Regions from separate parts of the Virgibacillus sp. L01 genome, predicted to be linked through region 1. Evidence: riboswitches for the same ligand, from Rfam matches in the RefSeq annotation. Region 1 holds a riboswitch; each other region holds the start of a gene.

Region 1 (5,061 bases):
ACGTCGACTTCATCGTTTATATCGGTTCGTCGTTTCGGTCAAATCCTCTTCTGCAGGATATTATTGAAGAATACACTAGACTGGCAGGAACAGAGCCAGTGTTTCTGGGAAATGGTGAATATAGTGGAGCTATTGGAGCCTTGTTATCACCTGATTGAAAAAGAGCTTGGATCGTCGTCCAAGCTCTTGTATATAACTATTATTGATTACCCAGATACTGTTCCAGCGTAGTATTATTGCTGTCAATGTATTTGGCGGCTTTCTTGCCGACGTAACGAAGGTGCCAAGGTTCGTATTGATAACCGGTGATACTAGTTTTACCTTTTGGGTAGCGGATGATAAAACCGTACTCACTAGCATGTTGTTTAACCCATTGCCCTTCATCGGTATTTGCGAATTTTGTATTCAGACGGTAATTGATATCAGCGCTTGTGACATCCATTGTCAGTCCTGTTTGATGCTCACTTTCCCCGGCTTGTGCACTAAATTGGTTTGCTGCTTCGCGCCCGTGCTCACGAGCATTTGCCGCGAAAATTGCTTCTTGCCTATCGTATGAACGGTAACCAGACTGAGCGAAAAGGTCAACCCCTGCCTTATCTCCAGCATTAAACATATTCTCAAGTGCATTTGCTGCTACTTGTCGCATTTGTTTTTTGGGCAAGTCTTCTGTAAATGGAAACCTTACATTTGGATTAACGAGATTACCTGGGACATAGTCTGCTGGTAATTGGTTATTTTTATTAACCAAAGCAAGAATACTTGATGGGTTAGATACTATATTACTATTGTTTTCATTGTTGTCTTGCTTTTCTTTAGTATCGTTATTTTTTTCCAGACCAGTGCCCGGATCTATTTCTAATTCACCATCTATTGCTTTTTGTATATATTCACGTGTACCCTCCCCGTAAATACCGTCAATTTTCAAGGCAGATACCTGCGCTTGAAAATCTTTTATCGCCCAGACAGTGGTCCATCCTAGATCGCCATCAACTGTCAACGAATAACCTAATCGGTTTAGGGCTTCCTGCATCATACTAACTTTTTCGCCATTATCTCCATGTGATAATGTTCCGACAGGCAGGAGTCTTTCTTCAGTACTGCCATCATCTTCAATTTTCTGTTTTTCGGAAGAATCATCCTGTTCTTCTGATGAGTCATCTGACGAGTTATTATTTTTCTTATCATCTTTTTCTGGTTGGTTTTTTGTTTCTTTATCAGACTTGTTATCTCTCGGGGATTCATCCGACTTTTCTTTATCTTCCGTTACATTTTCCTGATTAGATTCATCCTGATCACTTGCAGATTCAGGCGAATCACCCTGGCTACAGGCCGTTAAAAATAGACATAACAATGATATAATAATTACTAATAACGCTTTTTTGTTAGACATGTAAATCTCCCCTATTACTTTTTTAACCCTTCATTTATATAGACGATATAAAAAGCTAAAACATTCATTATTTCCATAGAAAAGAACAGAAGAAATAAGAATTATCTATCTCTCCTGTTCCAATTTTTTAAAATACATAATGATTCCCCAGCATATTATGCCTAAAAGCCAGTAAATGGGGAATGAATAAATATGTTTCCAGTATATTGCTTTGTAAAGGCCTAGCCATACCATAATCGGCTCAGCAGCAAAGGCTAAAAAAGCAGCTAGCAGTCCTGAAAATATGAGGAATTTTTTAAAATTGTCACTCCACAGCTGATAACAAAACATATAGGAAATGATTACAACACCAACATCATAAGGATATAATTGCGGGCGTAAATATGGTGAAAGGATGTAAGGATAAGTCCAGGCTAGGGCGTTGCTTCCAATAGAATCAAGAATAATTGCTGCAACACCATAGAATAATCCGAATGCTGTAATCTCGATAATTCTTTTCTTATTAACTAACATCCACCAGATAATCGCGGGCAGTAAGCTGAGCATAACCAAGAACCACCATCTAGGTGTTAAATATACTTTCTGATGCCAATATGCTTTAAGTGTGTCATTGAATTCTCTGTGGTCTTCAATTAATTGGGACAATGAAACATTCAATAGGCTTAATTCGTAGAGTGGGATAAGATTTTGAATGATTATCACTACCATTAAACTCACCGCAATCCGTTTTTTACTAGTTGCTTTTCTGTATGTTTTACTGCTCTTTAACCCTCTGAGTTGCTATAAACTGCAACGTAACTGCTGGAATAATCTTTATAAACTCTCGTCCCACCGTTCGGGATCGCTACGGGCGGATGCTTTCCGCGGGAAGGGCCTTCATTTAGCTACTCTGCGGTGTCTTCGGACCGTGCTTTCACACATTTATTCTATAGCGAATCATACTCCAGTCAACAGCGGAGGAAATACACGTAGACTCCTGTGGGAACTAAGGCCTAGATGAGACTTCGCACCGACGTAGGAGCAAGAAGGCTGATCAGCCGCCCTTGGTGCGCGAAGTGTATTTCCGAAGCGGTATAACAGCGCTAAACTGTTTAAAAAGTATGTCGCAGTTTATAATCACTACGGTATGATTTCATTACTTTGATAAGGCAACAAACTTTTAGAAAACAGCCTTTATAGTAGTGTAACCCAACATCGATGAATTAATGTGCTGGTGATTATGTATTGAAATATCATGAAAATTCATATATACTTTATGTAAGTGAATAGCTATCAAGAGTGATCGAGAGAACTGGCTCAACGACGTCACAGCAACCTGCAAATGTAAGGTGCTCCCACCAGCAAGGCCTATGCTTTGAGTGATAAATCGGTAGAAAACCCCTTTATGCATCCAACGCATGAAGGGGTTTTTAATATGTGAAGGAGGAATTATTATGAAACATTTTATTGTCGAAAATGGCAAAGTAACATGGATGACAAAGGAGGAGTTTGATGAACTCCCGGGGCGTCATGTGTCGGAGGTAACGAAGGATATGACGCCAGAGGAATTAGAGAGATTCAAAAAGGAACGTTATGAGAAATTTGTTAAGCCTTTGATGGAGTATAATGTTGAGAGTATAGAAAGGAAGAGAGCATCTCAGAAATCTGACTTGAATCGTGAGTGAAATTTAATAGAGGTTAGCTTTTAAGAGTCTTTAAAGGCTGCGTATATAAATTTCCGCAGCAATAGGTAAGCTGAGTAAGAGGCATATGCCTTCTACTCAATTAATCTAGGCAAATAGTTCAGGAAATTGTTTTACTACTGCAGTTGAAATGGCGTCCGACATCGTTAAAGCTTGTTCCTCAATTTCATCATATATTTGAATATCTTTCTGGTAATCCATATTTATCATAAATACTGCTTCCTGTTTTGTTAAATCTAAGTGCTGATAAAACATATCTCTAACACCCTTCTCGGACAAATAAGGATTTACACTGCTCCAGAACCTGGCAATCTCATCTGCATTAGCGTACCATTTTTGTTCAGCGGCCATTGCTGCTTGCTGATCACCTGCTACTGCAGCTTTAACAAGGTCAGCGGCAAATAAGAGATGTTCTTTTATCAAATTAGCGTATATATCAGCTAGACGGTCACCATAGCAGGGTCTGATTGCATCCCCCATGTCTGTAGCATTTTGCAGAAGACGTGCGATAACAAATTCCACATCCGGTAGATTAAACGTCAAACTGATAATTGTCATTCTGGTCCAAGCAACATGCTCTTCCCAAAGTTTACGATTACTGCTTCTAAATTCGAATTCTGCTTGACTGATACAATCATCCTGCCTGAAAGTGGATTGTTTCACTGGAATAAGCAGGCGTTTCCCCACTCGAAGATTGTACGGGTCTATCCCGGGATTATCTTTGAAAATCTGTTCTGCTGGTGTACGGAATCGCTCAGCCAGCAACCCGAGATGATCACCTGGCTGAACAGTGTAATAAAATTCTCTATTCATGTTGGTCTTTCACTCCTCCGTTTTGAATATCGTAACAGCCTATTCACAGACAGAGGAATGGGTGAGTGTCATTGGAGTCCATTAATGGTATAATAATTCTGAAAATAATTATAAGAAGGGGAGTCACAGGAATGTTTAAAAAATTAGCTTCAGATGCACTGGGTTTATCCGATATTGGCAGGATTATTGGCCCCGAGGACTATGATAAGACAGACGCGGATGATTACGTCCGACACGAAGATGATGAAAAAATCTACTTCCTTATTAAGACAAAAGCAGATGAATATTGCTTCACCAACCTGGCACTAATTCATGTGAATGGGGAAAATGCTGCTTCTTCTAAACGAACGCTAAATCGTTATCCATACTCACAATACAAGATATCAGATGTATCCCTTGAGACAGCAGGGAAAATCGATTTGGATATCGAAATTAAATTTACGTTAGGAAAAGAACCGCTAAGCATTGATGTGCATAAAGACGAGATTGTTAAATTAAAAGATTTATATAAGGCGTTATTATTTATAGCTGAAACAACCCACGAAAATGCAATTATTACAGAAATGGCTGGGGAGAGCTTAAATAAAGCCGTGACAGTACTGCAACACTCAAGAACTTCTGAAACGAAACTTGCAGAACAGTATAAAGAGTTAACGGAGTTTGGATTCGACTGGCTGAAATCAATTCGTGAAGAATATCATGAGAAAGACTTCGGAGACGTTTTTGAGAAGTATATTAATAACTAGAGGTTGAGTGGAGCACTGTTCCGTCTTTCTTTTAGCTAAATGAGATGAGAATGTAAGTCAACAGAGAACTATCAAATAAAACAAAATGAGCGGCCGCCATAATAGCGGTCGCTCATTATTGATTCAGCTTCCTGTTTCCCGATATCCAGTATTTGCTTTTACCTTAACTTCAGCGTATCGTTTCGCACTGGTGTCTTTAGAGAATATAGTACCAAGGTAGCCTCCAAGGAAACCTAGTGGAACTGAAACAAGTGCAGGGTTTGAAATAGGGAAGATTGGATCCCCGACAAATAATGCTGCACCCTCTACCGGCGAAAACACACTTGGACTAATGGACACAAGGATTAACGCTGAGAACAAACCTGTTAACATTGCTGTAACGGCACCAGCTGTATTAAACTTCTTCCAGTATACCGTATAAAGAATGACT
Region 2 (5,061 bases), on a different contig from region 1:
GTCTGGTGACCAATCCCTCAGGTCATACTTGGGATCACGCCCATTCCAGCTTACTAAGTTAAGCTCTTTTGTCCATCCTTTTGGCGACTCTGATAGAACAGCTACTGTTTCGATTACCTCATATTTAAGATCTGCCACATTGATTCCTCCTAATAGACTTCATAATTATTACCGGTTTGCATACCATCAACACTTTTAACAAATGCACGAGCCACACGACCTGCAGGAACTGGATCAAACCCTGCAAAGAATTTACCAAGCTTTTCCCATGATTCCTGCACAATATTAGGACTTACACTATTTATGCGAATTTCTCTAGGCATTTCAATTGATGATGCTTTAACGAACGCCTTGACACCACCATTTGCCATTGCTGCAGACGCACCCAGTGGAATCGGATCATCCATCATCACACCTGTTGTTAGCGTAAAACTGCCACCGTCATTCACATATTCCATACCTAGCAGGACAAGATTTATTTGCCCTTTAAGTTTACTTTCAATTCCTTTTTCATTTAATTCCGGTGTTAATTCAGAAACAGCTGTAAAATTTGCACCACCAGATGCATTGACTACAGCATCCACTTTACCAATCTGTTTATACATTTCTCTGATGCTATCCTCGGAAGTAATATCAACAGAAACATCTGCCCCATTTCGTCCAGCACGAATTATTGAGTGATTCTCTCCTAGTTCTCTTACAATCTCTTTGCCAATTGTCCCAGCTGCACCTACAACAAGTATCTTCATATGCAATCCAACTCCCCTTGATATATTTTAGAAATAAAGCTTTCTACTCTTTTTCGTCCGCTTCACTTTCGGCGGAAAGTAACCCCGTTCATAAATTCTCCCTTTCGAAATACTGCACCTCTTAAGAAATATATCCATTTCATCTGTCTCGTATGTCTCAAAAGCCTTCATTAAAATTTTGGCAGCAACTCTAGCATCCTCAAGTGCATGGTGATGCTCAAAAGTAATGCCGTGATAACCAGCTACCGTATTTAACTTATGATTCTTTAACTCGGGCCAAATTCTTTTTGAAATATTCACCGTACAAAGATAATCCATTTCAGGATATGTAAGGTTAAAGTAATCCAATGTATTTCGAATGACACTCATATCAAAACTGGCGTTATGCGCAATAACTATGTTATGAGATAAATAATCACTGAGCGTCGGCCACAATTCTGCGAACGTCGGCGCATCTGCCACATCTTCCTCTCGTATCCCATGAATACGCGTATTAAACGAACTAAAATGCATCATTGGATTTATTAAACTATAAAATTCATCAACAATTCCATTTTCATTGGCGACAACAACACCGATCGCACAGGGACTGTTTCTTTTTTCATTCGCCGTCTCAAAGTCAATGGATACGACATTCATGGATTGGCCTCCTCTACAACAACTCTCTAACGCAATTTTAACATATACCACGTTCAAACAACCCTGAAAAAGGATTTAAATTTTGATGGTGTTTATTTTCGCTGATCCTGAGGCGAATTCTACTGATTTCGAGCTCTCATCTAGTCCAATCCAATTCCGATCCTATTATGTTGATTATTAGAGAGGTAGTGGCAGAAATGAGAAGAAAGGTTATCGGAATGTGAATCTCAAAGTAATGAAGCGGATCGTGGTTCCGTTAAATGGGTGAAAAACCGTCCTGTTAGGCTTGAAGCGGATCCTCGTTCCGTTATTTACCCAATATCAGTTAAAAATATGGCTAAAAAGGGTAAATAGCGGAATGAGGATCCGGCAAATCCGTGGGCACAATTGTGTTTAGTGTTATACATTTAAACGACCGGAAGCTTTAGTTAGAGAAGTTGAAAATATATAAGCTTGGACAAATGTGTTTTATCAAAAGGAAAATCGCTCATTCAAAGTACTTTTATCATTGATTGAAACGGAGGGCGGCAACTCCTGCGGGAATAGCAAATGTATTTGCGATTGAACCAAGCGGAATGAGCATGAGCCTTGAGACCCCGCAGTGCGACTAAATGAAAAACCGTCCTTTGCGGACGACGCCGGCATACCTCTTGCCGGGGCAAGGAGGCTCAAGCCATGCCCATGGAAAGCGTCCGCCTGCAGTGGAAATCAACAGGGATAGCAAATTACAAATAGTTTGGATTTACTGTTTTATTATTGAATGATGAAATTAATTCAAATGCTAAAAATATTCTTGACATTCATTTGCAAGAGTTGTATTGTATTCAATAATACAAAATTGAATAATTTTCTTATCCAGAGAGGTGGAGGGACTGGCCCGTTGAAACCTCAGCAACAGATTTTAAATACTGTGCTAATTCCAGAAGCTGAAATGCTTAAAGCTTGAAGATAAGGAGAGTGATACTTAACGGTAACAAACCCTCTTCTATTTTCAGAAGTGGGCTTTTTTATTTTATTTAAGAGGAGGAAAACGATTGAAGCGTAATTTAGAAGAACGTTTAAAAGATGGAACTGTTATTGTTGGAGAAGGGTATTTATTTGAATTAGAACGTAGAGGGTATTTGCAAGCAGGATCATTTGTTCCAGAGGTTGCACTTGATAACCCAGAAGCGCTTAAACAGGCATATAGAGATTATATGTACGCAGGCTCAGACGTTGTATTAGCCTTTACGTATAATGCACACAGGGAAAAAATGCGTATTATTGGCAAAGAAGATCTACTAGAGCCATTAAACCGAAATGCTGTCCGCTTAGCAAAAGAGGTTGCTAAAGAACATCCCAGCGAAGAAGCGTTGGTGGCTGGAAATATCTCAAATACCAATATTTTCGATCCCGAAGACCCTGAATCCAAGACTAAAGTCAGAGGTATTTTTGCCGAAATGATAAAATGGTGCAAGGAAGAGGGCGTCGATTTCATTAATGGGGAAACATTCTATTACCATGAAGAGGCACAAATAGCCCTGGAAGAAATTTTGAAACAGGACCTACCAGCAGTCATCACGTTCGGACTAATGGGAGAAAATGTATTAAGGGATGGCTACACTGTAGAAGAATCATGTAAAATTCTTTCTGAAAATGGCGCACTGGTTGTGGGCATGAATTGTTTCCGGGGTCCTGAAACAATGCAGCCTTACCTTGCTGACATACGTAACAATGTAGATGGCTATGTGGGTGGACTTCCTATCCCATACCGCACTACTGATGAAAACCCGACATTCTTTAATTTACCGGATGGAGGATGCAGCTGCCATCTGCCTTTAGAAACAACTTTTCCGACTGCACTTGACCCGCTTTACCATAACCGATACGAACTGGCAGCCTGGGCAAAAGAGGCAAACGACATCGGGATAAATTATATTGGCCTTTGTTGCGGTGCCTCACCAGCAATGCTGCGTTCAGTAGCTGAAGCTGTAGGAGTTAAAACAGTAAACTCGAAATATTCCCCAGACATGGAAAAGCATTTCTTGTTCGGGACAGATAAAACACTCCAAGAACATAATCAGAACTACCGGTTAAAAGCGTAAAGATTTTAACTAATACAAATTAATTTTTAAAATCAGAAAGAAGGAATTTGCATGTCAGTATCATTAACAAAAGCACCACCATTCAGAGCAGAGCACGTCGGAAGCTTACTACGCCCGGATAATTTACACAAAGCAAGACTAGAATACAAGGAAGGCAAACTTACAGCAGAACAATTACGAGAGGTCGAGACAAAAGAAATCAAGCGTGTTGTTGATAAGCAAATTGAACTTGGCTTAGAAGTTGTTACAGACGGGGAGTTTCGCCGTACATGGTTTCACTTGGACTTTCTAGAGCATCTAAACGGAATTGAAGGATATGTACCTGAGCAAGGATACCAATTCGAGGGATTGGAAACAGAGAAATATGACGTACGGAATACTGGTAAGGTTTCATTTAATCCGGACCACCCATTCCTAAAAGATTTCACTGATTTAAACGAAATTGTTGATGGACGGGCACTCGTAAAGCAAGCTATTCCTAGTCCTAACCAGCTCTTTAACGCTCGCATTCATAATACAGATATCTATCCAAACATCGAAGACTATGCAAGTGATATTATTAAAACCTACCAGGATGCGATCAAAGCATTTTACGATGCCGGTGTACGATACCTGCAATTAGATGATGTATACATCGCTGGACTATCCGCTCCAGATATCCCATTTAATGAGGGGAAATATTCAAGAGAAGATTTAATTGACCTGGCGTTACGAGTAGTTAATGGCGCTTTAGAGAATAAGCCTGAGGACTTAATTGTCACAACACACTTATGCCGAGGAAACTACCAATCTACCTGGGCATTTGAAGGAAGTTATTCCCTAATCGCTCCTACATTATTGGCAAAAGAAAAAGTAGACGGCTTCTTCCTGGAATATGATGACGATCGCTCAGGTGACTTCAAACCACTAGAACATATTCCAAACGGCGGTGCGCAAGTCGTATTAGGTCTTGTAACATCAAAGAACGGAGAACTTGAAGACAAAGAAACAATTAAAGCACGAATCAAGGAAGCATCACAATATGTACCACTCGAGCAACTATCTTTAAGCCCACAATGCGGCTTTGCTTCAACACATCACGGCAATAAGTTAACGGAAGAGCAGCAATGGAATAAACTGAAATATATTGTTAATCTGAGTGAAGAAGTCTGGGGAACTTATAACAAGTAATAAATAAAGAAGCTTGCAGAGAATCGATTTCTCTGCAAGCTTCTTTTGATCTAATGACAATTTTTTGCTGGACTTTTCTCCGTATACTTAAATGTATAGGTGAACAGACTAACCAAAAATAGTAATTCAACTACCCTAGTTAATAGACTAATCGTAATCTGCACATCCCTACCTAACAATACTAATGATTGGTTCGTATTTAAATCAAATAAAATATGACAAAAACAATAAATGCCAGTAATCCAAATAATTGTAATTAACGTATTTTTCATCACTCTGTCCCCCCACTTTTGATTGCGTCATTCCACTTAGCATATACTAACAGAAAAAGTCATAAAAAGGGAGACTTTTATATAAAATTTTTTTGCGCTATTCATTTACTTCCATTACATACGATGTTAACTCCTTTACTTTTGGAT
Region 3 (5,061 bases), on a different contig from region 1:
AGGTACTTCATCAACGCTTTCAATTGTTTTGGAGTATATTCCGAATGGTTCAATATGAATTCCACCAATATGTGTAAAATCATAGCCAATATCTGCAATTTGCTTGTTTAAGTAAGGAATGTGCTGGAAGTAGTTCGCATCAATTTCTCCATTTGAAAGGTCTTCATTTGGTAAAACATAGTCAGTGTACTCTTCAATTTTTAAAGTGATTCCTTTTTCCTCAAGAATAGGTTTAGCTTTCTCCAAGATCTGTGCGTGTGGAGTACTGGATGCGCCAACTTTAATAACATTATCTCCCCCTGAACCGGAATTACTCCCGCCACAAGCTGCTAATACTAATACAAAAAATATAGATACAAATGCCAAAATCTTTTTCATTTAAATTCTCTCCCTTATCTTTTATCTAATTTGTTAGTAATAAAGTCTCCAATGAATTGAAAAATAAATACAATAATTACGATAAATATAGTACAAATAAACACAACATCAAACATTCGCCGCTGGAAACCAAAAAAGTATGCATAATTCCCAAGACCACCAGCGCCTATAACTCCTGCCATTGCCGTATAGCCAATTAAGGCAATAGCAGTTACAGTAAGCCCTGAGACAAGTGCGGGCATTGACTCTGGTAATAACACACGAAAAATAATTGTACGTGTCTTTGCGCCCATTGATTTCGCTGCTTCGACTACGCCTTTATCGACTTCCTTCAGTGCAATCTCTACAAGTCTTCCGTAGAATGGCGCAGCACCAATGATCAACGCTGGTAAAGCTGCATTCGGCCCCCGTATAGTCCCAATCAAAAAGTCAGTAAAGGGGAACAAAAGTAATATTAAAATAATAAATGGAATCGCTCGGAATACGTTTACGATTGATGCCACAATTAAATTCAGAAATTTATTTTGCCAAATCCCCCCTCTCATTGTCAGGTAAAGCAGTAATCCCAACAGTATACCTAAGATAAACGTTCCAAATAATGAAAGGATGGTCATGTAAAAGGTTTCGTAAGTAGCAACCCATAAATCCTCCATATTCAAATTTGGGAAAAGATTAGTTAGCATCGCGAACCACCTCCACTTCCACTGAGGTCTCATTTGTTATAAAGTTTATTCCTTTATCAATTTCACTCAACTCGCCATCAACCTGTACAAATAGTGTTCCATAAGCACCACGTTGCGTTTGAGTGATTTTTCCCTGCAATATGTTGATATCAATTGCAAATCTTTTGGCGACTTGACTAATTAATGCCTGGTTTGTTGTTTCACCAACAAAATGGAGACGGATAATTTTACCACTGTCATAGGTATCAATTAAATGGGCTACACCATCATCTTCTTCGTTCGTACCCATCACCTGTTCAACAAATTTCTTCGTAACAGATTTCTTCGGCTGTAAAAATACATCCAGCACATCACCTTGCTCAACGATCTTACCTTCTTCCATTACTGCAACCTGATTACATATTTTGCGAATCACATGCATTTCATGGGTGATCAGAATAACCGTTAAACCAAGCTTTTGATTGATATCCACTAACAAATCCAATATCGCATTGGTTGTTTCCGGATCGAGTGCTGATGTTGCTTCATCACACAGTAATACTTTAGGATTATTCGCTAGTGACCTCGCTATACCAACACGCTGTTTCTGACCGCCACTTAACTGAGAAGGATAAGCACTTTCTCTTCCTGTAAGGCCGACCAATTCAATTAACTCCTGAACACGTTCATCACGCTCTTTTTTTGACACGCCTGCAATCTCCAATGGAAATGCAATATTATCTTTAACGGTCCGTGACCACAATAGATTAAAATGTTGAAAAATCATGCCTATTTCCTGACGTGCTAACCGAAGCTGTTTTGAATTTAATGCAGTCACTTCCTGCTGATCAATTACTATTTTCCCACCTGTTGGTTCTTCAAGCCGATTTAATAATCTTACAAATGTGCTTTTTCCAGCACCACTATACCCAATGACACCAAAAATTTCTCCTTCGTTTATATCAAGGGTTAAATCTTCCACTGCTGTAATGTTGCTTTTATTTGATTTAAAGACTTTACTTAAACCCTCTATTGAAATCACAAGTATTCCTCCTTTGTCATCCACTATTATGCCCTACTAAATAAGAAAAACGCCTTTCTGTAAGAGAACAGAAAGACGTAATATATGTAGTCTTTACGTTCCCTTATCTGTCAAAGCAGTTGCTTTGCAGGAGTTGGCACCTTTCAAATAAAAAACATTTGAGGTTGCCGCGGTTTCATAGGGCCAGCCCCTCCACCGCTCAAGATAAGAGATATAAACTATTTAATTGAAATTCGATAATCTAGATAATAGCACGCATATTAGCATGTGTCAATAAAATTATTCATCTGAAAATAAAGATGGTTCGTAGTCCGTTAGGTAGCTATATATATTGGCAATTGATTTAAATGCGTAGATTTTTTCTTTGATCTCGTTACCATCCTTTATTAATAAGCATGGTACACTTTCAATTTCATTATCCTGCATAAACTCCGGGTGCAGCGAGGCATTCATGCTATGAAAAATATCCTGTTTATGAACCGATTCAATCTTATCCAGCATCGATTTTGCCAATGCACATGTCCCACAAAATGGTGTATAAATATATAATAAATAATGCTCTTGTCCTAATTGTTCCTCATTAATCTGTTGCAATACTACCACCCTAAATCAAGAATATGGGATTAACCTCGATTCGCTTGCCTATCAAGGCAGTTGCAAGTATGTTTTCGGGAGTTGTTGCCACTTCACGATACTCGCTGCTCACATAAATGTGCTCAGCATGTGGTAGCTCACGCGTTAACTGTTTGCGCAGTTTTATCCCTGAACTATCCTCATCAACTAAAATATAAACATCCCTATTATCCAAATCATACGTTTCCAACAGCTCATCAAATCGTTCAACACCGAGTGTCCCATTCGTACAAATCACTTCAACATTATCTGTTATCACCCGTTTGACCTGTTTTTTATCAGTTAGTCCCTCAACAATGATAACTTTTTCTACTTCATTTGTCATCATTACATGCACTCCTTACATTTAATTCTCTGAATGCATTAATCATTAATTTTACTACTTATTTCAATTCACATCCAATAATTAGTTGAATCTCTGTATAGAGTCCTTCATTACTCAAAATAAAGCAGTAATTCCAAATTACTTGTAAATATGCCAGCCCTGTTATTTCATATGCAGGTAGACGTTTTAAGTTCCATTCAAAGACTGCTATGAATTTACGAACGATAACACATTAGTTCGTAACATTAATCGATAAATAATGACTAAATCAAATTGACTCGTATAGGTAGTTTATGCCCAAACTATATTATTAAGTATGAAAATGAAAAAAGGTTATTTAATTAAATGACTGTTGCAATTGACGATTGATATAGAATGCTACACAGACTAGGGGTGATCGATTCGTAGTATTCAGTATAGCCTCTAACCAGGCAGTTGGAATAGTTAAAGATCCTTTTGAAAACAACTAAAAAAAAGACCGACTTTACCAGATTACAGTGTACAGTCAGTCTTATTAACAGGATTAATCTTCCTCAATTATTTCCTGATATTGTTCAGCAGATAGTAGATTATTTAGCTCTGAATCGTCAGATGGCTCCAATACAACCATCCATGCTTTTTCATATGGTGATTCATTAACATATTCAGGGCTATCCTCTAATTCTTCGTTGATTTCAACAACTTTTCCGCTAATTGGGGCATATAATTCGGAAACCGTTTTTACAGATTCAACGCTGCCGAATGGCTCATCTGCTTCAACCTCTTCTCCTGCTTCAGGGAGTTCAACAAATACGATATCGCCTAATTCAGATTGAGCAAATTCTGTAATACCAATACGTACTTTATCGCCTTCTTTTTTTATCCATTCGTGTTCTTCTGAATATAATAAGTCTTTTGGTAAGCTCATTTAAATCCCTCCGTTAATTAATTAAATATATATTACTATACTAGGTATTTACACTTTATTCTAGCATTTTTACTTTTATTAAAGCCAATTTTCATTGAAGGATTCTTCCTTAAATCCAACAGTGACCTTTTTTCCATCGGTTGTAATTGGTCGCTTCATTAGCATACCATCAGATGCCAAAATTTCAGCCATTTCATCAAGACTCGCATCCTTGATTTGATCCTTAATATTTAATTCACGATATTTCTTCCCACTGGTATTGAAAAATTTTTTAGCAGGTAAACCACTATTTGAAATCATGTTTAGAAGTTCTTCTTTTGATGGTGGGTCGTTCACAATATGTATGCTAGTATAATCGATTTCATTATCTTCTAACCATTTTTTCGCCTTCTTACAGGTTCCGCAATTTGGATACCAGTAAAACGTTAATGTCATTTCACCCCTCCTTACCATTTCAGATGTTATTATAATTATAGCAAATAAAGTAAAGCCTGGTCGATGAAATTATGAACTTTCAATGATTTCCTAAAAAAACTTTATAGCATTTAATCATATGCTATAATACTAGCATTAGTTGATAGGGGGAATGTTCGATGCATTATATAAACGCTTTACCGGTATCCTTTATTCTCCTATCCCTGGTCATTTTCATTTTTATAAGGTTCATAGTCTCTAAAAAAACGAATCGAAAAATTTCCCTATACCACGAATTCATTTACAGTTTGTGGATTATTTATATGGAAAGTTTGCTTTATCTTACAGTGTTCCCTTCTACAGATGCTACTCGAAGTGATTGGGTAGGCATAAACCTCATTCCATTTAACACGATAGAAAATTATTTATTTTTATTCTCCCAAGGGGGAATATCTGTCGCTTCTGTTAATCTGGTTGGGAATACTGCTGTTTTTGTTCCAATGGGAATATTACTTGTACTAACAAACAGAAAAATCAGTTTCACAAAGATGTTTCTAATAGGTATTGGAACATCTTTTACTATTGAAGTAACACAGCTTATTCTATCTTTATTAAAGGTTCTCTCAAGAAGTTTTGATGTTGATGATCTTATATTAAATACAATCGGAGTTATGATAGGATTTGCAGTTATAAAAATTGG

The links. A riboswitch is a leader RNA that binds a small molecule or an ion and turns the genes downstream of it on or off. The one in region 1 is predicted to bind S-adenosylmethionine.
Region 2: another riboswitch for S-adenosylmethionine. It lies ahead of ACTWQM_RS05195 (homocysteine S-methyltransferase family protein); the one in region 1 lies ahead of ACTWQM_RS04980 (hypothetical protein).
Region 3: another riboswitch for S-adenosylmethionine. It lies ahead of ACTWQM_RS18600 (methionine ABC transporter ATP-binding protein); the one in region 1 lies ahead of ACTWQM_RS04980 (hypothetical protein).

What each region holds. Positions count from the first base shown of each region.
Region 1 covers NZ_JBQQCP010000001.1:1,081,566-1,086,626, reverse strand. The annotation lists gene coaW (type II pantothenate kinase) at 1-158, shown strand, start outside; gene ACTWQM_RS04990 (D-alanyl-D-alanine carboxypeptidase family protein) at 200-1,390, opposite strand; gene ACTWQM_RS04985 (CBO0543 family protein) at 1,496-2,098, opposite strand; SAM riboswitch class I at 2,657-2,758, shown strand; gene ACTWQM_RS04980 (hypothetical protein) at 2,824-3,054, shown strand; gene ACTWQM_RS04975 (LysM peptidoglycan-binding domain-containing protein) at 3,160-3,885, opposite strand; gene ACTWQM_RS04970 (PH domain-containing protein) at 4,017-4,631, shown strand; gene ACTWQM_RS04965 (solute symporter family protein) at 4,755-5,061, opposite strand, start outside.
Region 2 covers NZ_JBQQCP010000002.1:26,563-31,623, reverse strand. The annotation lists gene ACTWQM_RS05210 (YdbC family protein) at 1-138, opposite strand, end outside; gene ACTWQM_RS05205 (short chain dehydrogenase) at 150-749, opposite strand; gene ACTWQM_RS05200 (3'-5' exonuclease) at 777-1,388, opposite strand; SAM riboswitch class I at 2,237-2,343, shown strand; gene ACTWQM_RS05195 (homocysteine S-methyltransferase family protein) at 2,423-3,472, shown strand; gene ACTWQM_RS05190 (5-methyltetrahydropteroyltriglutamate--homocysteine S-methyltransferase) at 3,524-4,642, shown strand; gene ACTWQM_RS05185 (hypothetical protein) at 4,693-4,914, opposite strand; gene ACTWQM_RS05180 (hypothetical protein) at 5,012-5,061, opposite strand, start outside.
Region 3 covers NZ_JBQQCP010000013.1:72,920-77,980, forward strand. The annotation lists gene ACTWQM_RS18590 (MetQ/NlpA family ABC transporter substrate-binding protein) at 1-378, opposite strand, end outside; gene ACTWQM_RS18595 (methionine ABC transporter permease) at 393-1,061, opposite strand; gene ACTWQM_RS18600 (methionine ABC transporter ATP-binding protein) at 1,051-2,082, opposite strand; SAM riboswitch class I at 2,183-2,293, opposite strand; gene ACTWQM_RS18605 (thioredoxin family protein) at 2,362-2,676, opposite strand; gene ACTWQM_RS18610 (toprim domain-containing protein) at 2,687-3,040, opposite strand; gene gcvH (glycine cleavage system protein GcvH) at 3,564-3,947, opposite strand; gene ACTWQM_RS18620 (arsenate reductase family protein) at 4,026-4,382, opposite strand; gene ACTWQM_RS18625 (VanZ family protein) at 4,685-5,061, shown strand, end outside.